2 regions of the Rhodococcus cercidiphylli genome follow, and region 2 is predicted to be linked to the other one. Evidence: riboswitches for the same ligand, from Rfam matches in the RefSeq annotation. Region 2 holds a riboswitch; the other holds the start of a gene.
The links. Region 2 has a riboswitch for cyclic di-AMP ahead of R3P95_RS10125 (resuscitation-promoting factor Rpf1 domain-containing protein). Riboswitches for the same ligand answer to the same signal wherever they lie in the genome.
Positions count from the first base shown of each region.

Region 1 (9,946 bases), on a different contig from region 2:
ACCTCGTGACAGTGGCGAGTTGCTTCGACGATGCACAGGCATGCTCGGCCGTGCTCGACGAAGCAGCGAGGACCCGACCGCTGTGGACGGAATCGGCGGAGGTGGTGCTACGGCATCATCTCGTGTTGCCTTCCGACCAAGTGGAGGACGCAGCAGCGGTTGCGGCTCAGGACGACTACGAAGTGGGGCCGGCCGCCGAACTACCGGAGAGCACCGGCTACCGCCCTCGGGTGGAAGGCGGCGTGCCGCTGGTTCTGCAACGTGTTCAGGTACTCGACGCTCTGCACTGCTCGCAGGAGCGTTCTCGCATGGCCGGCCTTGCTCAGCGTCGAGGGGGAGCAGTACTGGGGTGGGACGCACTGCAGCCCGCGCAGCCCGACGCAGCGTCTGGCTAAGCTTCCACCGCACCGAGTGCATCGACGGCAGAAGGGCACGGCAGAACCACCATGACCGCAGCGATCAGCGACGAACAGCCGCGAACCTGGCGTCGAATCCTCGGCGCGTTGACGAACCACACCGACCTGTCCAGCGCCGACACCGGCTGGGTCATGGACGAGATCATGGCCGACAACGCGACAGCCGCGCAGATCGCAGCCTTCGGAGTAGCGCTGAAGATGAAAGGTCCGACGCCGGCGGAGGTCAACGGACTCGCCGAATCGATGCTGGCGCACGCAGTGCTGGTGCACACCGACACCGACGCCGTCGACGTCGTGGGGACCGGAGGAGACGGAGCGGACACCGTCAACATCTCCACCATGGCAGCCGTCGTCGTCGCTGCCAGCGGGATCCGAGTCGTCAAGCACGGCAACCGCGCAGCGTCGTCGAAGAGCGGCACGACCGACGTGCTCGAAGCATTGGGGGTCCGAGTGACCCTCGGGGCCGACGCAGTCGCGTCGAGCGTCGAGCAGGTCGGCATCGGCTTTTGCTTCGCACCGATCCACCACCCCGCACTGCGCTTCGCTGCCGCACCGCGCAAGGAAATCGGAATCCCCACGGTCTTCAACGTGCTGGGGCCACTGACGAACCCCGGGCGCCCGCGCGCAGGCCTGATCGGCTGTGCGTTCGAGAACCTGGTCCCCGTCGTCGCCGACGTGTTCGCAGCCCGGGGCAGCTCGGTGCTCGTGGTCCGCGGTGACGACGGACTGGACGAGATCACACTGTCCACCACCACGACAGTGCACGTGGTGTCCGATGGTTCGGTGACCGTCGAGACGATCGACCCGCTCGACTACGGCATCGCCCGAGCGCCCATAGAAGCTCTCAGAGGTGGAGACGCCGAATTCAATGCCGCGGTGGCGCACCGAGTGTTCGCCGGAGAACAGGGCCCCGTCCGCGACGCCGTACTGCTCAATGCCGCCGCAGCCATGGCAGCGCACCACGGCGTGTCCGACGACCTCCACGCCCGAATCGAAGCCGGATTGGCCACTGCCGCAACAACAATCGATTCCGGTGCAGCAGCACGGCTACTCGCCGACTGGGGTCGATGCACCACCGAACTCGCCGGCTGACGAAGAGCGCGGCTACTCGCCTATCGAGAACCCGGCTTCGACATCGGCACTCGAATAGGACTGGAACGCAATGTGAGTGGTGGTGCTGCGCACCCCCCGCACACGATTGATGTGCTTGGTGATGACCTCTGCGATCGACGCATGATCACGAACTTTCACGATGGCGATCAGATCGACATCACCAGCACACGAATAGACCTCCGACACCCCGTCGACATCCGCAACGGCCTGCGCCGCTTCCGGAATCAAGTCGGCCTCGGCGTCGATCAAGACGATGGCATTGATCATGTGCGCTCCTCAAGCATCTCGAGCTCGGTGTCCGACGCGAGCTACCCCCAGACCCTAGTTGCTGCCGTACCCCGACAGTCGTCCCGCAGGCTCCACTCCTGACCTGAACAGTCGTTCCGCAGGCTCCACTCCTGAGCTGAACAGTCGTTCCGCAGGCTCCACTCCTGCCCTCGCGGCTTCTCTCGCCGTCCGACACCACGACTCCCACGAACCCGCCGACCGTGCCGGGCTGCAGTACCCACTGCTCGTGCGCACGATCCGGACTCCCTCCGTGCGCAGCCAGGCCGCAATAAGTCCGACTTCCTCCGGGGGCGCGCCGCGCAGCGGGGTCGTATCGGGCACCACCGTTTCGGCCGACGCGGTGATGGCATCGACGACGGGCATCGGATGCACTCCCCGCGGCGCGACGGCAGCGCCGGCCAGCCGGCCGAAGCGCACCACGATCAACTCCCACCCGCCGTCGGCCGTGCGCCTCGCCGCAACCAGTTCGGCAATGGCGGCCACTGCTGCCGATCGGTGCATCCGGCGCAGTGCATCGACGGTGATCGCAATTCTGTCGCGCAGACGGGCAGCCGTCTCGTACAGCTCCTTGTCTGCGAGCTCGGCGACGCGGCGGCGCATGGAGTAGAGAACGGCGTCGTCCTGGCCACACACCAGCGCGAGAAACTGCGTCGGGGCATCGGAGTACTCGTCGGCCGTCAACGGGCCGGACAGTGCCGCTGGGCAGCCTCCGACGTCGGTCGCCGGGCACTGGTCACCGTGTCGAACCGAGCGGGCCAGACGGCGAGTGCACGTACGCAGGCGGCAGAACTCCGCGACGAGCGCCGCGGCCTCTGCGGCGTCACCGCGAACCGAAAACGGTCCGAGACTGTTCGGTGCCGGGGTGCGGACGATCGACAGGCGAGGGAACGCCTCGTCGGTCAGGGTGATCCACCACCCTTTCCTGGGGAACTTCGAGCGGCGGTTGTACGGCGGGATGTGCGCCGAGAGCAGACGTAGCTCGCGGACTCCGGCTTCGAGCGCGTGTGCACACTCGACGTGGTCGACGCGGGTGGCCAGTGCGACCATCTCCTTCATCCGGCCTCGGGTCTCCGAGCCGGTGAAGTAGTTGCGCACGCGTCGTTTGAGGTTGTTGGACGTACCGACGTACAGCACCTCGTCGGACGGGCCGCGGAACAGATAGACGCCGGGTGTGCCGGGAAGATGGGCGGCCAGCCCGCGTTTGGCGCGCTGGCCGGCCGACACCGCAGGTAGGTAGTCGACCAACTCGGCGTAGCTGTGGACTCCCTGATTGCCCACGCGTTCGATGAGGCCGTGCAGAACGTCGACCGTGGCCCTGGCGTCGTCGAGCGCACGGTGGGTAGGCCTGGTGCCGGATCGGAACAGAGTCGACAGTGCGGACAGCTTCACCGACGGAGCTTCGTCGCGCGTCAGAACTCGGCGAGCCAGCTTGACCGTGCACAGCACCTGAAACCGTGGCCACGCGATGTCGAGACGGCTCGCGGCGGCCTTGAGGAATCCGGTGTCGAAGCCGGCGTTGTGCGCCACCAGTACCGAACCTCGTGCGAACTCGAGGAAACCGGGCAGAACCCGTTCGATGCGCGGCGCACCGATGAGCATCGCCGATGTGATGCCGGTCAGTTCCACGATGTACGGCGGAATGGACCTGCCCGGGTCGATCAACGTGGCGAACTCGCCGAGAATCTCGCCGCCTCGAACCTTGACTGCCCCGATTTCGGTGATGGCCTCGGTGTCCGCGCTACCGCCGGTGGTCTCGAGGTCGACGACGACGAACGTCGTCTCGTGCAGCGGGGTGTCGAGTTCGTCGAACGTCAGCTGGATGGGCAGGCTCACCGGGACGACGTTAGGGCCGACCTCCGACAAGAACGCTCATCGCGCCGTCCCACGTCGTCGTGTCACGGAACCTGTCGGTGCCCGTCGCTATCTTTCGCTGAGTCGGCCGATTCGGCCGCCGGAAACCGTAAAGAGACAAGGATCACAATGATCATCGATTGCAGTGACTGCCTGGTCCGTGACATCGCCTGCGCGGACTGCGTCGTGACGGTGCTTCTGGGGGCTCCGGGGATGCCGTCCGGGTCGGACGGACGGCGGGTCGGTCCGCCGTCTCGTATCACTCTCGAGCAGGAGGAACTCGGTGCCATGGGGGTGCTCGCCGATGTCGGTCTCGTGCCCACTCTCAAGCTCGTGGTGAACGACGACGACATCGCCGAGGTTCCTTTGTTATCGACTCGTGACACACCGGGGGATCAGCGCGCCGGCTAGCGAGAATCGAGCCGAATTCGCTCTCCTCGGCGAGTTGGGGTCGACACGGGGGTATGCCATTTCGTAACCTTCCTGAGACCTTGCGGAGTCTCGCCAGTCCAAACCGGAGTGGCGTCGCAAGTCACCGCCTAATCGTTCACTCGCGAGAGTGTTCGTACCGGGAACCCGATATCTACTGGGGTGAATCCCGCTGAGCCACCACATGGTGGCCGGTGGGTAGGGCTGCTCTTCCCAGCCCGAACCCGTCAGCTAACTCGGTCGGCGGACGATAGGAAGAAACGGAGCACCATCTTTCGTGGCGTCACAACTTTCCAACCGAACATTGCGGCGAGTCCTCGTAGCCGGAGCGCTCACGGCAGGCGTGGTCGTTCTTCCCGCTGCACCCGCAATGGCGGCCCCCCTCACCATTCCCGGCGTCGGAACCTTCGAGATTCCTGACATCCCGGGCCTTCCTCCCCTCAACCTTCCGGGTGTGCCCGCGCCGGGTGCGCCGTTGGCACCGCAGGTCACCCCGGCTGCGAAGGCCGTTCAGGCCGCAGAATCCAAGATCGGAGCACCGTACGTGTACGGCGCTTCGGGTCCGGATTCGTTCGACTGCTCGGGCCTCGTCCAGTGGGCGTACAAGCAGGCCGGCGTCAGCTTGCCTCGTACGAGCTACGACCAGGCCGCCGCAGGCACTCCGGTCTCGCGCGACAGCCTCGCCCCCGGCGACGTCGTCTCGTTCTACGACGGCTCGCACTCGGGCATCTACGTCGGCAACGGCAATGTCGTGCACGCATCCACGTCCGGCGTGCCGGTCAAGGTTGCCCCGCTCGACTCGATGCCGTTCGACGGTGCTCGCCGTTACTGACTCGAGCGATCGACGTTCGTTGTGAACCGACCGACAGGGTCGAGCCGTTCATCGGCTCGGCCCTGTCGGCGTATCCGGACACGGACTGCGCGACACGCCGGTTCGGTGGACAGGGAAGGATCCAGTTCGTAATCTGATCGAGACCTGGTCGATGTTTATTTTGTGACCTGTCACCTCGAACCCCCGTCGATTTCGGACCGTGTTCACGTCCGCGCCCGTAAGAGCATGGGTATGGTTCGTTTTCGGACTACTTTTCCAACCGTTGCCTCGGTCGAGGCAACATCTGTGAGGACGGAGAGTCGCTTTCCGTGGCGATATCGAGATCTACCCGAGCGTTGCGTACGGCCCGAAACTCGGTGGTTGCGCTCGCGCTGACCGCATGCATCGCCGTGGTGCCGACGACGACGGCAACCGCGCAGCCGGGATTCGGTTCGGCATCCGACGCGCAGACCGAACTCGCCGAGCTCTCTCGCCAGTCCGAGCAGACCACCGAATCTCTGCACGATGCTCAGATCGATCTCGACGCCAAGACCCAGCAGCAACTCGACGCTCAGGCCCTCGTCGACCAGAGCCGTGCCGCCGTGGACGCAGCGCAGGCGCAGTTGGAGCAGCTCAAACCGGCCATGGACAAGGTCGCCAACGTCAACTACCAGGGCGCGCGGACCAACCGACTGTTCGCCGTCATGGTCAGCGACTCACCACAGCAGTTGCTCGACCAGATGTCGGCGCTGGACGTGATCTCGGCGGAGACCGCCGACCAGGTCGCCCGATTCAAGCAGGCCAGCTCGGATGCAGAGACGGCCGAGCAGGCCGCGACGACGGCCGCCGAACAGGCACGCGTCGCCGCAGAGCAGGCCAAGGCCGTCAGCGACGATCTCCAGGCCAAGCAGAGTGAGCTGCAGGGACAGATAGCCGAGGTCATGGCCGCCTACAGTGCGCTCTCGTCCTCGGAGCAACTGTCTCTGGCCGGTTCGACCCTGCCCGACGGGTTCGACCCGTCCTCGATTCTGCAGAACCTGACGCCGGGATCGGGAGCCAGTGCGCTGCAGGCCGGCCTCACGCAGATCGGCAAGCCGTACGTCTGGGGCGCAACCGGTCCGGATGGCTTCGACTGCTCCGGGTTGGTCGTGTGGGCGTACAAGCAGGTGGGCAAGACGCTGCCGCGATCGAGTCAGGCGCAGGCGGCGGGCGGAACTCCGGTGGATCAGAAGGATCTGCAGCCCGGTGACGTCGTTCTGTTCTATCCGGACATCTCACACGTCGGAATTTATGCCGGAAACGGCAACGTGCTGCATGCCTCCACATTCGGTGTGCCCGTGAAGGTGCAGTCGATGGCATCGTTCCCGTACTACGGGGCGCGTCGATACTGAGGTCGTGTCTCGACGATCGACGAGTGGCGGCATGACCACCTCGAACCGACCATCCGGGTTGCACGTCATCCTCCGATCGTCATGGCGGCGCTGGCTTGTCGTCGTGGTCGTCGTGGTGGTCGCCGTCTCGGTCGTCCTGATTCACCGATTCGACGGCCCGCCCACGGCCGGGACCGCCGAGGTCACCGTCGGCCAGGACCCGCCGACCTACGATCAGCAGCGCCGCGCCGATGTGACCGTCCTCCTCGACCAGTGGGCGCGCGCGGTTCGTTCCGGTGATCTCGACGCACTGCGCGATGTGATGGATCCGCAGGCCGACCCCGGCTTCGTCGAAGCGCAGCTGCGCCGGGCAGCAGTGGTACCCGGCGTCCCCTTCGCGGAGTTCGGCTACGACCTGGGCGACGAGCCCGAGACCCCGGTGCCGCCGTCGATCGCAGCGGCGCTCGATTCCACCGATGTCTGGGCACCCGCGGTGTATCTGCGATACGCGATCACCGGCCCGGACGCATCGCCGACGCGTCGGCCGGTCTCACTCGTCGTCGCCGAGCGGGACGGTCGATGGCGGTTGGTCGACGACGCGGATCTGACCGAGTATCGACGCCAGACCTGGCGTGGGCCGTGGGACTTCGGCCCTCTCACCGTGCGTTCGGTGGCCACTGAAGCCGGGACATCTGTGGTCATGGGTCATCCGGACCGCGATGCGTTCGTGGAGAACCTTACGGCCGAACTTCCGTCGGCAATCGCGGCCGTGGCCGACTTCTGGGGAGACGACTGGGCGCGCGACGGGCTGATTTTCGTCGCATCCTCGGCGGAGGAGTTCGCCGAACTGACGGGGTCCGATCCGTCCACCGACGTGGCTGCGGTGACGGTGTCCGACGCGGTGGCGGCCGACGGCTCCCGTCCGACGGGTCAGCGGGTGGTGTTCGGTCCCGACGCCGCGTCGAGGTTGACGCCGTTCACCGTGCGCTCGGTTCTGCGGCACGAGTTGACACATGTGGCGGCGAGGGCGAGGACGTCCGACGGTACGGAGTTGTGGGTGTCGGAGGGGTTCGCCGACTATTCCGGGTATCGAGGGTCCGGTGCCGAGTTCGCGCAACTCGCACCCACTCTCGCGGCGATCGTGGCGGCGGGTGGGCCGCCGACGGTGCTGCCGAAGAACGAGGACTTCGGTGCCGGTGGTGCCCGGTCGAGTGTGGCCTACGAATCGGCCTGGTCGGTGTTCGCATTCGTGGCCGACCGGTTCGGGGAGTCGACCCTGCGTTCCCTGTACGAAGCGCTCGCGTCCGAGAGCCCCACCGATTCTGCATTCGAGTCTGTGCTGGGACTCGACCGGGCACAGTTCGTGTCCTCGTGGGGTGACTGGGTGGCTCGCCAGGCCCGCTGAGACGGGGCGCTACGGTTGACGCCATGCGTCGTACCCTGCTCGTGACGAACGACTTTCCTCCTCGCCCGGGTGGTATTCAGTCCTACTTGCACAGCTTCGCCTCGCAGCTGCCGGCCGACGAGCTGGTGGTCTACGCCCCCCGCTGGCGCGGCGACTCGCACGAGAAGTTCGATGCCAGGCAGCCTTTCGAGGTGATCCGGCATCCGACGACCCTGATGTTGCCGACTCCGCTCGTCGCGCGTCGTGCGGCTCGAATCCTGAAGTCCCGAGGCTGCGATTCGGTGTGGTTCGGTGCGTCGGCTCCGTTGGCAGTGATGTCGTCGTACCTGCGCAAGGCCGGGGCCGATCGCATCGTGGCGAGCACACACGGTCACGAGGTCGGATGGTCGATGGTGCCGGGCGGGCGGGCGACCCTGCGCACGATCGGCGAGAACACCGATGTGGTGACCTACGTCAGCAAGTACACCCGGGGGCGATTCAGTTCGGCGTTCGGGCGGACCGCCGCCCTCGAACATCTGCCGCCCGGTGTCGATACCGATCGCTTCGTGCCCGACGACGCAGCGCGAGCGGAACTTCGTGCCCGCTACGGCCTCGGTGATCGCCCCACCGTTCTGTGCCTGTCCCGGCTGGTTCCGCGCAAGGGTCAGGATGTCCTGATCCGGGCGCTCCCGGGGATCCGCCGGGCCGTCGACGGAGCGATTCTGGTGATCGTCGGCGGCGGGCCGTACGAGAAGACTCTGCGCGAGCTCGTCCGATCCACCGGCATGGAGCAACACGTGGTGTTCACCGGTACCGTGCCGTCGGCGGAGCTCGGCGCCCACCACACGATCGCCGACGTGTTCGCGATGCCGAGCCGAACCCGAGGTGCCGGTCTCGATGTCGAAGGTCTCGGCATCGTCTACCTCGAGGCGTCTTCCTGTGGTGTACCCGTAGTCGCCGGCATGTCCGGGGGTGCGCCGGAAGCGGTGCAGCACAACAAGACCGGCCTCGTCGTCGACGGCACGTCCGTCTCGGACACCACCGACGCGATCGTGCGAATCCTGTCCGATCGCACGCTGGCGACGCAGATGGGCAACGCCGGCCGCGCCTGGGTGGACGCGGAATGGCGCTGGGACGTGCTGACCGAGAAGCTGCGTTCGTTGATCTAGGCAGTACGGCTCAACGGGAGTAGATCGACTCGATCTCGTCGGCGTACGACTTGGTGATGACGTTGCGCTTGAGCTTCATCGTGGGAGTGAGCTCGCCGTTCTCCTCCGAGAAGTCGTGGGGGAGAAGTCGATACTTCTTGATGGACTCCGCATGCGAGACGGACTTGTTCGCGTCGGCGACGGCGGCGTCGATCTCCGCGACGAGTTCGGGGTCCGTCTGCAGATCCGCCGCGGTGGCGTCGGCGGCCTTGCCGTGTGCGGACTTCCAGCGATCGAACGCGTCCGGATCGAGGGTGATGAGCGCGCCGATGAAGGGCTTCTGATCGCCCACGACGACGGCCTGGCTGATCAGTGCACCCGCCCGCAGGTGGTCTTCCAACCCGGCGGGTGAGACGTTCTTGCCGCCTGCGGTGACGATCAGTTCTTTCTTGCGTCCCGAGATCGTGATGTAGCCGTCGTCGTCCACGGAACCGAGATCACCGGTGCGGAACCAGCCTTCGTCCAGCGACTCGGCGGTGGCGGTCTCGTTGCGCCAGTAGCCGTCGAACACCACCGGTCCGCGGAGTTGGATCTCTCCGTCCTCGGCGATGCGCACGGTGTTGCCGGGCAGTGGACGCCCGACGCTGCCCACGCGTTGGAATCCGATGGTGTTGACCGCGAACGCTGCCGTGGTTTCGGTCAGTCCGTAGCCCTCGTAGATCGTCACACCGATGCCCCGGTAGAAGTGGCCGAGCCGGGAACCGAGGGGCGCTCCGCCGGAGATCGCGAGTTCGCACTTGCCGCCGAGCGCTGCTCGCAGTTTGCCGTACACCAACTTGTCGAACACGGTGTGCTTGGCGCGCAACACGATTCCCGGACCTCCGGTATCCTGCGCTTCACTCCATGCCACTGCGCATTCGGTGGCGAGGTCGAAGATCTTTCCCTTGCCGTCGGCGTGCGCCTTCTGCTTGGCGGTGTTGAAGACCTTCTCGAACACTCGCGGAACCGACAGGATGAAGTCCGGTTGGAACGTGCCGAACGTCGCGACGAGATTGGGGATGTCGCTGGTGTGGCCGATGGTGACCCCGGCGTCGAACGACGCGATGGACACTGCGCGTGCCAGGACGTGTGCGAGC
Region 1 is NZ_JAWLKE010000005.1:180,139-190,084, reverse strand. It holds gene R3P95_RS14085 (hypothetical protein) at 1-395, shown strand, start outside; gene trpD (anthranilate phosphoribosyltransferase) at 447-1,508, shown strand; gene R3P95_RS14075 (Lrp/AsnC family transcriptional regulator) at 1,521-1,796, opposite strand; gene R3P95_RS14070 (DEDD exonuclease domain-containing protein) at 1,851-3,650, opposite strand; gene R3P95_RS14065 (hypothetical protein) at 3,798-4,079, shown strand; cyclic di-AMP (ydaO/yuaA leader) riboswitch at 4,195-4,358, shown strand; gene R3P95_RS14060 (C40 family peptidase) at 4,375-4,929, shown strand; gene R3P95_RS14055 (C40 family peptidase) at 5,238-6,299, shown strand; gene R3P95_RS14050 (hypothetical protein) at 6,331-7,683, shown strand; gene R3P95_RS14045 (glycosyltransferase family 4 protein) at 7,707-8,831, shown strand; gene R3P95_RS14040 (AMP-dependent synthetase/ligase) at 8,842-9,946, opposite strand, start outside.
Region 1: another riboswitch for cyclic di-AMP. It lies ahead of R3P95_RS14060 (C40 family peptidase); the one in region 2 lies ahead of R3P95_RS10125 (resuscitation-promoting factor Rpf1 domain-containing protein).

Region 2 (9,946 bases):
ACGCCAACGGCCGAGCCGTCGACGTGGAGCCGTACCTGTACTGCGCCGTCAGCGACCCGCTGTGCACCAACGTCGGAGAAACCACCGAGATCCAGGTCGGCAAGGCCCCGACGGTGCAGCTCTCGCTTCCCGAGGCCGTCTACTCGGCACCGTGGGTGCTCGCCCTGGTCTACGGCGACGACGGCGGAAACGTCGTGGAGGACAGCGCGTTCAACGAACCGGGAACCAGGCTCAGCGTCACGGTGCCCACCAAGGACGACAGCGGCCGAACCCTGCTCGGGATCGAAGTGCGTCTGCCCACCGGCATCATCGACACCGACACCAATCAGGAGGGCTTCGTCAGCCACGCCATCTGGTCGATCGGCACGCTGCCGTAGGTCGTTCCCGAGATCAGCTGTCGAGCTCGCGGGCGACGGCCCGGACCACCTCGGAGATGCGTTGCGCGATCTTGCGGTCCGGGTACTTGCCCTTGCGGAGCTCGGGCTGCACCGTCGCTTCGAGCAGCGTGATCATGTCCTCGACCATCCCGTGCAGCTCGTCGGGAGTGTGCTTGCGCTCGACGGGTTCGCGGCGGGTGCTGCCGGTGTTCTGACGCACCGACGGCGCCGGCTCGAGCACCTTCAGGCTCAACGCCTGCGGTCCGCGACGGCCTGCGGCCATCCCGAACTCGACTCGCTGACCGGCTTTGAGGCCCTCGACGCCCTCGGGCAGCGCCGAGGAACGCACGTAGACGTCCTCGCCTTCCTCCTGCGAGAGGAATCCGAATCCCTTGTCGACGTCGTACCACTTCACCTTGCCGGTCGGCACTGAGCTCACCCGTTCATCTGTTGCTGTGACAGTTGCGTTGTCCGTGGGACCGATGTTCGGCCCGCACAAGTTTCGCGCCCCACGAGGACGTAGGACGCGAATACACCAGTCTAGCGCGGTGAGCCCGGATAGAGCATTCGAGTTGTTCACCGCACCGCGCTCTTCACAGCGTCGCGATTCGCACTACCGTGGTCGATGTGGACACAACGACCCGTAAGAGCAGCACCGCTCTGCTGCGCATCGCGCTGGCCCTGTTCGCGATCGGCCTCGTCGCCATCGTCGCGATCCTGATGTTTCCGATCTTCTCCGACGCGAAGCCCCCACTCGGGCTCTACCTGACGGCCATGTTCTCCGCGCCGACCGGCTTCGTGCTGGCGCTGGGGTACGCGCTGGCATCCGGACGACGGGCGCGCTGACCATGCGGTTGATACTGAACGTCATCTGGCTGGTCTTCGGCGGCCTGTGGCTGGCACTGGGCTACTTCCTCGCTGGGCTGCTGCTGTGCATCCTGATCGTGACCATTCCGTTCGGCATCGCGTCGTTCCGCATCGGCGTCTACGCGCTGTGGCCGTTCGGGTCGACGATCGTCGACAAGCCGGGGTCCGGATCCGGTGCGCTCGTCGGAAACGTGCTGTGGCTGATTCTGGCCGGTTGGTGGCTGGCCCTGACCCACGTGGTCACCGCCGTCGCGATGGCGATCACCATCATCGGCATCCCGTTGGCGATCGCGAACCTGAAGATGATCCCCGTGTCCCTGATGCCCCTCGGCAAGGACATCGTTGCCGTTCGGTGACCTCCGGAACCGGTTCCCGTCGATGTGACTTCCATCACATCACGCTCCGGTAACGGGCAGGCAACGGACAGGGGTTCAATGCCCGGCACGTCCACTAGCTGGGCCGACTCGAGCGACCCGAAAGAGGTACAAAATGTGCTCTCGGCGACGCCCCGAAATCGACAGTTACCAAATAGTGACGTAAGGCGGGAATTTCAGTACGGTCAGCAGCGGCCGGAAAGTTCGGCCGAATTCCGGCCCGCAGCGCCAAACCTCGTCCCGCGGGAACCGGAACACCCTCGACGATCACCCAGGGGACGAGGACGGGGGACCCACGTCCTCCACGGACAACCGGGAAGTTGTAGCGACTCACGAAGCCGCACCGACTTCCCTTGGGGTGAAGCCCAATTGCCCACTCGCAGGAGTGTGTGAGACGGCCGGGCTACCTCTCAGCCCGAACCCGACAGCTGACCTCGCAGGCGCGTGTGGAGAGGATTTCAACTCGTATGAGCGGACGTCATCGCAAGCCGAGCACCACTGGCAAGACCGTCGCAAAGGTCGCAGTCACCGGAGCCATCATGGGCACCGCGAGCATCGCCTTCACCGGCACCGCGAACGCGGCACCGGATTCCGACTGGGACCGCCTGGCACAGTGTGAAGCCGGCGGCAACTGGGGCATCAACACCGGCAACGGCTACCAGGGTGGGTTGCAGTTCTCCCCCAGCACCTGGAACGCGCACGGCGGCCAGCAGTACGCGGCCACGGCCAACCAGGCCAGCCGTGAAGAGCAGATCGCAGTCGCAGAGAAGGTCCTCGACTCGCAGGGCTGGGGCGCATGGCCGTCCTGCTCCTCGAGCCTCGGCCTGAACAGCGCGCCCACCGAGCGCAGTGTTCCGGTCACCCCCAAGGCACCGGAAGTTCCCGCGTTGCCCGACCTGACGTCCATCCCGGCAGTCGACAACTCGGCCGAGGTCGTCGAGGGCATCGTCACCGCCGTCCAGAACCTCACCAACGATCCGCAGATCGCCTCGTTCGTGCAGAACGCGGCTCAGGGCATCCAGCTCGATCCTCAGATCGTGAACTTCTACCAGGCCAACAAGGCATTCCTGCCCCAGTAAGCGCCCGGAGACGGTTCAGCTCGTACGAAAGAAGCCCCCGACGGATTGTCGGGGGCTTCTTCGTGCTCGAGGGCCGCAGCTAGCGATTGACCACGGTCACCGGATGGGCGTAGGGAAGGTCTTCGACGGGCAGCGGGAACTCGGTGTCCTCGCCGAAGGGCGACAAGCCACCCGAGCGAGCGGACGAGAGTTCGGTCACCGCGTGGTCACCGCGAGCGGTTTCCGGCCAGCCTGGATCGACATAGGGCTTCTTCGACTTGTTCACCATGCGCCTATTTTGACACCTGCCCTGCGGCAAGCACCAGCCCAGGTCTCTAATCTGATAGACGATGACCGACACGACTGCGCACCGACACACCGATACGCCCCCGGATCTGCCTCGATGGATCGCAGCTCGCAGCGACGCCGAGCTGATCAGGGCCATGTCGCTGCGTCCGGATCTGACCGCGCCGCCGCCCGCATCCCTTGCCGTACTGGCCGGACGGGCCGAGCAGCGCCGATCGATCCTGCACACCGCGGACACCCTCGACACCCTCGCTCTGACGGTCCTCGAGATCCTCGCCATAGAAGAGGCGTACGAGCGCCCCGTCACCCGCGCCGCGCTGCTGGCCGTGGTCGCCAAACGCGCACCGGCCAAGAGCGTGGACAAGGCACTGTCCCAGCTGCGCGAACGCCTGCTGGTGTGGGGCGATGCAGCAGGCTTCCGCATCAGCGCCGCAGCGGCGGACGCGGTGCCGTGGCGCATCGGTCGCGCACTCGACCCGGTGGACAACCTCACCGAGGCCCACATCACCGCGGCCCTGGCCGAACTCGGTGACGGCGAACGCGGCCTTCTCGACACCCTCGCCAGATCGTCCCCCACCGGCCGCACCCGCGACGCCGCACCGGGCACGCCGCCGGACCGACCCGTCCAGAAGCTGCTCGCCGCAGGCCTGCTGATCTGGTTGGACGAACAAACCGTCGAGCTGCCCGTCCAAGTGGGCCAGATCCTGCGCGGCGAACCGATGTCGGACCCGCGCTCGCTCGCCGAACCCAAACTCGACACCAACACGTATTCGCTCGCCGACGTCGACGCCGCTGCCGCAGGAGAGGCGCTGGAGCTGGGTCGGCACTGCGTCGCGGTGATCGAGGCACTGTCCGCTTCGCCTGCACCCGCTCTGAAGGCGGGCGGACTGGGAGTACGCGAGCTCCGCAAGATCACCAAGGCCACCGGCCTCGACGACGATCGAGTGAGCGTTCTCGTCGAGTTGCTGGCCGCCGCTCACCTCATCTCGAGCGGAACACCGGACCCGGTTCCTGCGTCCGACAACGGCGACGACTACTGGGCCCCGACACCGGCGGTCGAGGCCTGGCTCACCGCCGCCCCGGCAGCGCGCTGGCACACCCTGGCCTCGGCCTGGCTCGAAGTGCCGCGGGCACCCTGGGTCATCGGAATGCGTGACCCCAACGACAAACCCATCGCCGCCCTGTCCGAGGAAGTCCGCTCTCCGGCCGCACCGCGGGATCGACGCATGATCCTGGAGTTGCTCGCAGAACTCGGCAGCGGACACGCAGCGCAGCCCGCCGACCTCGCCCGCACCCTGGCCTGGCGTCGACCCCGGTGGTCCGGACGCTTCGGCGTCACACCCGTCGGACATGTTCTCGCCGAAGCCACCGCTCTCGGCATCGTCGCCCGCGGGGCGATCTCGACCCCGGGCCGCTCCCTGCTGCACGACGGCAATGCCGAGGCAGACATGCGTGCTGCCCTGCCCGAGCCCATCGACTACGTCCTGGTGCAAGCCGACCTCACGCTGGTGGCACCCGGCCCGCTCGAGCCGGACCTGCAGGATCGAATCGAACTGGTCGCCGACGTGGAATCCGCGGGCGCGGCCACGATGTACCGGATCAGCGACACCAGCCTGCGCCGCGCTCTCGATGTGGGACTGACCGCCTCCGAGCTGCACACGTTGTTCGCCACCCACTCGCGCACACCCGTGCCCCAGGCCTTGACCTATCTGATCGACGACGTGGCTCGTCGGCACGGCCGCCTACGCGCAGGCGTCGCCGCGTCGTTCGTCAGGTGCGAGGACCCGGCACTGCTGGCCGAGGTGCTGGCGTCCCCGGCAGCCGAATCGCTGGCCCTGCGAGCGCTGGCTCCGACCGTCGCGATCTCACAGGCCCCGCTCGCCGAAGTACTGACGGTGCTGAGCGGAGCAGGATTCGCGCCTGCGGGCGAGGACTCGTCCGGCACCATCGTCGATCTGCGTGCCCGCGGGTCGAGGGTGTCGGCGCGGCGGCCACGCCAGGCGTTCCGCACTCCGGCCGTCCCCACCGAGGAACAGCTGGGTTCGTTGGTGCGCGGGATGCGCGCTGCCGACAGAGCAGCAGGCAACGGCGGGGCCGTGGTGCGCGCCGACGGGTCTCGGGCCAGCAGCACCGCGACGATGACGCTGCTGCAGACCGCGGCGAAGGTCAAACGGAGCGTGAGCATCGGCTACGTCGACGCCCAGGGCGTGGCGACCCATCGCATCGTCGATCCGATCAGCATCGGCGGTGGCCAACTCGACGCGTTCGACCCCGCCACCGGTGGGGTTCGGCGCTTCACCCTGCATCGGATCACCTCGGTCGCATTGGTCGAGTAGACCGGGCTCACGTGCACGCACGCCCCTACCTGTGGACAATGGAGAAGTTGCGCTCTTTCGGGCGCAGCAGATGTCTCTAGGAGGAACCGTGACCGACGGCCCGCTGATCGTCCAGTCCGACAAAACTCTGTTGCTCGAGGTCGATCACGAACTCGCGGGTGCAGCGCGGGCGGCCATCGCACCGTTCGCGGAGCTCGAACGTGCCCCCGAGCACGTGCACACCTATCGCATCACCCCGCTGGCACTGTGGAACGCACGCGCCGCGGGCCACGACGCCGAACAGGTGGTCGACGCGCTGGTGAATTTCTCGCGTTACGCGGTGCCGCAGCCGTTGCTGGTCGACATCGTCGACACGATGGCGCGCTACGGCCGGTTGCAGTTGGTCAAGAGCCCGGTGCACGGCCTGGTGCTGATCAGCCTGGACCGCGCGGTGCTCACAGAGGTGATGCGCCACAAGAAGATTGCGCCCATGCTGGGCGCGATGGTCGACGAGGACACGGTGATCGTGCATCCGAGCGAGCGCGGCCACGTGAAGCAGATGTTGCTCAAGATCGGCTGGCCTGCCGAGGACCTCGCCGGCTACGTCGACGGCGAAGCTCACCCCATCGAGCTCGACACCGAGGGCGGCAACTGGACGCTGCGCGACTACCAGGAGATGGCGGCAGATTCGTTCTGGGCCGGCGGCTCGGGAGTCGTCGTACTGCCCTGTGGCGCAGGCAAGACGATGGTAGGCGCGGCCGCTATGGCCAGAGCCAAGGCCACCACGCTGATTCTGGTCACCAACACCGTCGCCGGTCGGCAGTGGAAGCGCGAACTCATTGCACGCACCTCGCTCACCGAGGAGGAGATCGGCGAGTATTCGGGCGAGCGCAAGGAGATTCGCCCTGTGACAATCGCCACGTACCAGGTGATCACGCGTCGTACCAAGGGTGAGTACAAGCACCTCGAGCTCTTCGATTCCCGCGACTGGGGATTGGTGATCTACGACGAGGTGCATCTGCTCCCCGCGCCGGTGTTCCGCATGACAGCCGATCTGCAGTCGCGTCGACGCCTCGGCCTCACCGCGACGCTCGTCCGTGAGGACGGCCGCGAGGGCGACGTCTTCTCGTTGATCGGGCCCAAGCGCTACGACGCACCGTGGAAGGACATCGAGGCACAGGGCTGGATCGCGCCGGCCGAGTGCATCGAGGTTCGCGTCACCCTCACCGATGCCGAGCGCATGTCGTACGCCGTGGCCGAGCCCGAGGAGCGCTACAAGCTGTGCTCGACGGCGCACACGAAGATCGCCGTCGTGAAATCGATCCTCGCCAAACACCAGGATGCTCCGACGCTGGTCATCGGCGCCTACCTCGACCAGTTGAACGAGCTCGGTGAAGCGCTGAATGCTCCGGTCATTCAGGGCTCGACCAAGAACAAGGAACGTGAAGTGCTGTTCGACGCGTTCCGCAAGGGCGAGATCCAGACGCTCGTAGTGAGCAAGGTGGCGAACTTCTCGATCGACCTTCCGGAAGCCTCTGTGGCAGTCCAGGTTTCGGGAACATTCGGCTCCAGGCAGGAAGAAGCTCAGCGCCTGGGCCGACTGCTCCGGCCGAAGCACGACGGTGGACAGGCCCACTTCTACTCGGTGGTCTCCCGCGACACCCTCGACGCCGAGTACGCAGCCCACCGTCAGCGCTTCCTCGCCGAACAGGGCTACGCGTACCGCATCACCGACGCGGACGATCTGCTCGGTCCGGCGATCTGAGACTTCGGGTCGGCTCGGTGCCGTGCTAGGAATACCTGTGTGCGCAAGTTCGAGTTCCCTGTAGACGTAGCCCACGCGAAGTCGGTCAACGAGACGTTCACCGAGCTTCGCCGGTTGCGGGCCTCCGCAGCGCTCACCGCCGTGTTCCTCATCGCACTGGGAGCGTGGTTCATCTGGATCGCCGCCCCGTGGTCGTACATCCTCGGCGCGGTGTTCCTGATCGGCGCGGCCACCTCGCTCTGGGTGATGCTGTGGGCACCCCGAAAGATGGGTTCCATCGAATCGCAATATGCCGCAGGCGATCTGGTGCCGGCGGTGGTGGCCGAGAAGTTACCGGGTGGAGCGATACTGCTGGCCCTGGTCGACATCGCGAAGCCCGAGGTGGACGAGCCGCATTACGTGCTGATCACCCGCGTCGTCCGGGCCCTGCCCGGACACGCCGTCGAGCGGGGCGCACAGGTCCCTGCCGTGTCGGTTCTCGCGGACCGTGGCCGAAACACCGGAGGGCGAGCGTGGCAGTTGGCCTCGGTGATGCCCATCGCCTGGGGAACCACCGATCCGGCGGTCATCACGCGCGCCGTCGAGAAGATCACCGAGGGCGAATGGGCGTTGCTGCACGCCAACATCGGCCTGTCGGAGAAGGTCCGCACGGCCAAGAACCAGCAGCTGCTCATCGACCCGGCGGATCTTCCCGACGACCTGCGCTAGAGCCTGCAGCAACCCACTAGGCCAGTGCAGCGATCACTTCCCGCTCGAAGAGTTCGATACCGGAGCGTTCGTAGGCCGCTTCGGGGAAATAGAAGATGCCGTACGTCATCCCTTGTTCCTGCAGCGCCGTCAGGTTCTCCACGATCTGCTCCGGGGTTCCCACTGCGGGCATGCCGCGGTACGCGTCGAGTGCGCCGTGGGCCTTGTCCGCACCCACGTACTCGGCCAGACGAGCCTCGAGGGCGCGCAGCTTGTCTTCCACCTCGGCCTCGGTCTCCGCGACGACGACGTTGTAGTTCGCCGAGCGGACGATGGCATCGAAGTCGGTACCCACTGCTGCGCAATGCTCGCGCAGCAGAGCGGATTTGGCGGCGAAACCGGTGGGGGTTCCGTCGAAGTTGGTGTAGTTCGCGTACTTCGCGGCGATCTTCAGAGTCACCCTCTCCCCGCCGCCCGCGATCCACAGCGGGATGCCTCCCTCCTGCAACGGCAGGGGCCGCACCACGGCACCGTCGATCTCGTAGTACTTACCGTCCAGGAATACTTCTCCGGCCGTCCATGCTTGTTTGAAGATCTGCACACCCTCGTCGAGCCTGCCCAATCGCTCTCCGGCAGAGGGGAACCCGTATCCGTACGCGCGGAACTCGTGCTCGTGCCAGCCGCCTCCGATGCCCATCTCGACGCGGCCTCCGGAGATGATGTCGACTGTGGCAGCAACTTTGGCGAGGTATGCCGGGTTGCGGTACGACATCGCGGTGCACATCTGGCCGAGCCGGATTCGAGAGGTGGTCGCGGCCAGAGCGGACATCAGCGACCAGGCCTCGTGCGTCGCCTCGTCGGTCGCGGTGGGAACGGTGTGGAAGTGGTCGTAGACCCACAGGGATTCCCACGGACCGGCCTCGGCAGCGAGCGCGTGATCGCGCATCGCACTCCAGTGCTGGGCAGGGTCGATGCCGACGAGATCGAGACGCCACCCCTGTGGCACGAACAATCCGAATCGCATGACAGGCACAGTACAGACGCAGGGCGAAAGACCGGTTCCCGTCTGTGAACTACGCTGCAGGAATGTCCGAGTTGTTCCCCTCGCGCACAGTGGCACGGTTGCGCCCGTTCGCGTCGACGATCTTCGCCGAGATGACCGCACTCGCCGTCGAGAAGAAGGCCGTCAACCTCGGGCAGGGCTTCCCCGACACCGACGGCCCACCAGCCATGCTCGAGACCGCGCGTGAGGCCATCGCGAGCGGCCTCAACCAGTACTCCCCCGGCCCTGGCATGCCGGTGCTGCGGGCAGCCATCGCCGACGACAGGGCGGCCCGATTCGGTCTGCGCTACGACCCCGATTCGCAGATACTCGTCACCGTCGGTGCCACCGAGGCGATCTCGGCGACACTTCTCGGCCTGATCGAGTCAGGTGACGACGTCCTGCTGATCGAACCGTTCTACGACTCCTACGCGGCCGCCATCGCACTCGCCGGTGCCACTCGAACCGCGGTGCCACTGGTGTCCGACGGCAACGGATGGACCGTCGACACCGACGCCCTCGAACGCGCTATCGGGCCCCGCACGCGCATGCTGATCGTCAACTCCCCGCACAACCCGACCGGCACGGTCTTCGACCGGGACACCATGATCCGCATCGCCGACATCGCCGTCACCCACGATCTGCTGGTCCTCACCGACGAGGTCTACGAGCACCTCACCTTCGACGGCACGGTGCACACGCCGATCGCGACACTGCCCGGGATGTTCGAGCGCACCGTCACGGTGTCGAGTGCCGCCAAAACCTTCAACGCCACCGGATGGAAGACGGGCTGGGCGCTGGGGCCTGCCGAATTGATCGACGCCGTCCGCGCGGCCAAACAGTTCATGACCTTCGTCGGCGGCACTCCCTTCCAACCGGCCGTCGCCTACGCGCTCGAGCACGAGCAGGCGTGGATAGCGCAGATGCGCGACGGCCTGCAACGCAAGCGAGACACACTCTCGGCCGCTCTCGCAGCGACAGGTGCCGATGTGAAGTACAGCGCAGGAACGTATTTCGTCTGTGCCGACATCGCACCGATCGGACGCGGTGACGCCTACGAGTTCTGCCGCTCCCTGCCGGATCTGGTGGGCGTCGCGGCGGTTCCGGTCACGGCGTTCGTCGACGAGCCGGCTCCATGGAAGTCGTTGGTGCGCT
Region 2 is NZ_JAWLKE010000003.1:624,003-633,948, reverse strand. It holds gene R3P95_RS10145 (DUF2771 domain-containing protein) at 1-377, shown strand, start outside; gene R3P95_RS10140 (cold-shock protein) at 391-807, opposite strand; gene R3P95_RS10135 (hypothetical protein) at 1,005-1,223, shown strand; gene R3P95_RS10130 (YccF domain-containing protein) at 1,226-1,600, shown strand; cyclic di-AMP (ydaO/yuaA leader) riboswitch at 1,877-2,077, shown strand; gene R3P95_RS10125 (resuscitation-promoting factor Rpf1 domain-containing protein) at 2,086-2,697, shown strand; gene R3P95_RS10120 (hypothetical protein) at 2,777-2,965, opposite strand; gene R3P95_RS10115 (helicase-associated domain-containing protein) at 3,027-5,318, shown strand; gene R3P95_RS10110 (DNA repair helicase XPB) at 5,407-7,062, shown strand; gene R3P95_RS10105 (DUF3239 domain-containing protein) at 7,102-7,770, shown strand; gene R3P95_RS10100 (LLM class F420-dependent oxidoreductase) at 7,787-8,773, opposite strand; gene R3P95_RS10095 (pyridoxal phosphate-dependent aminotransferase) at 8,836-9,946, shown strand, end outside.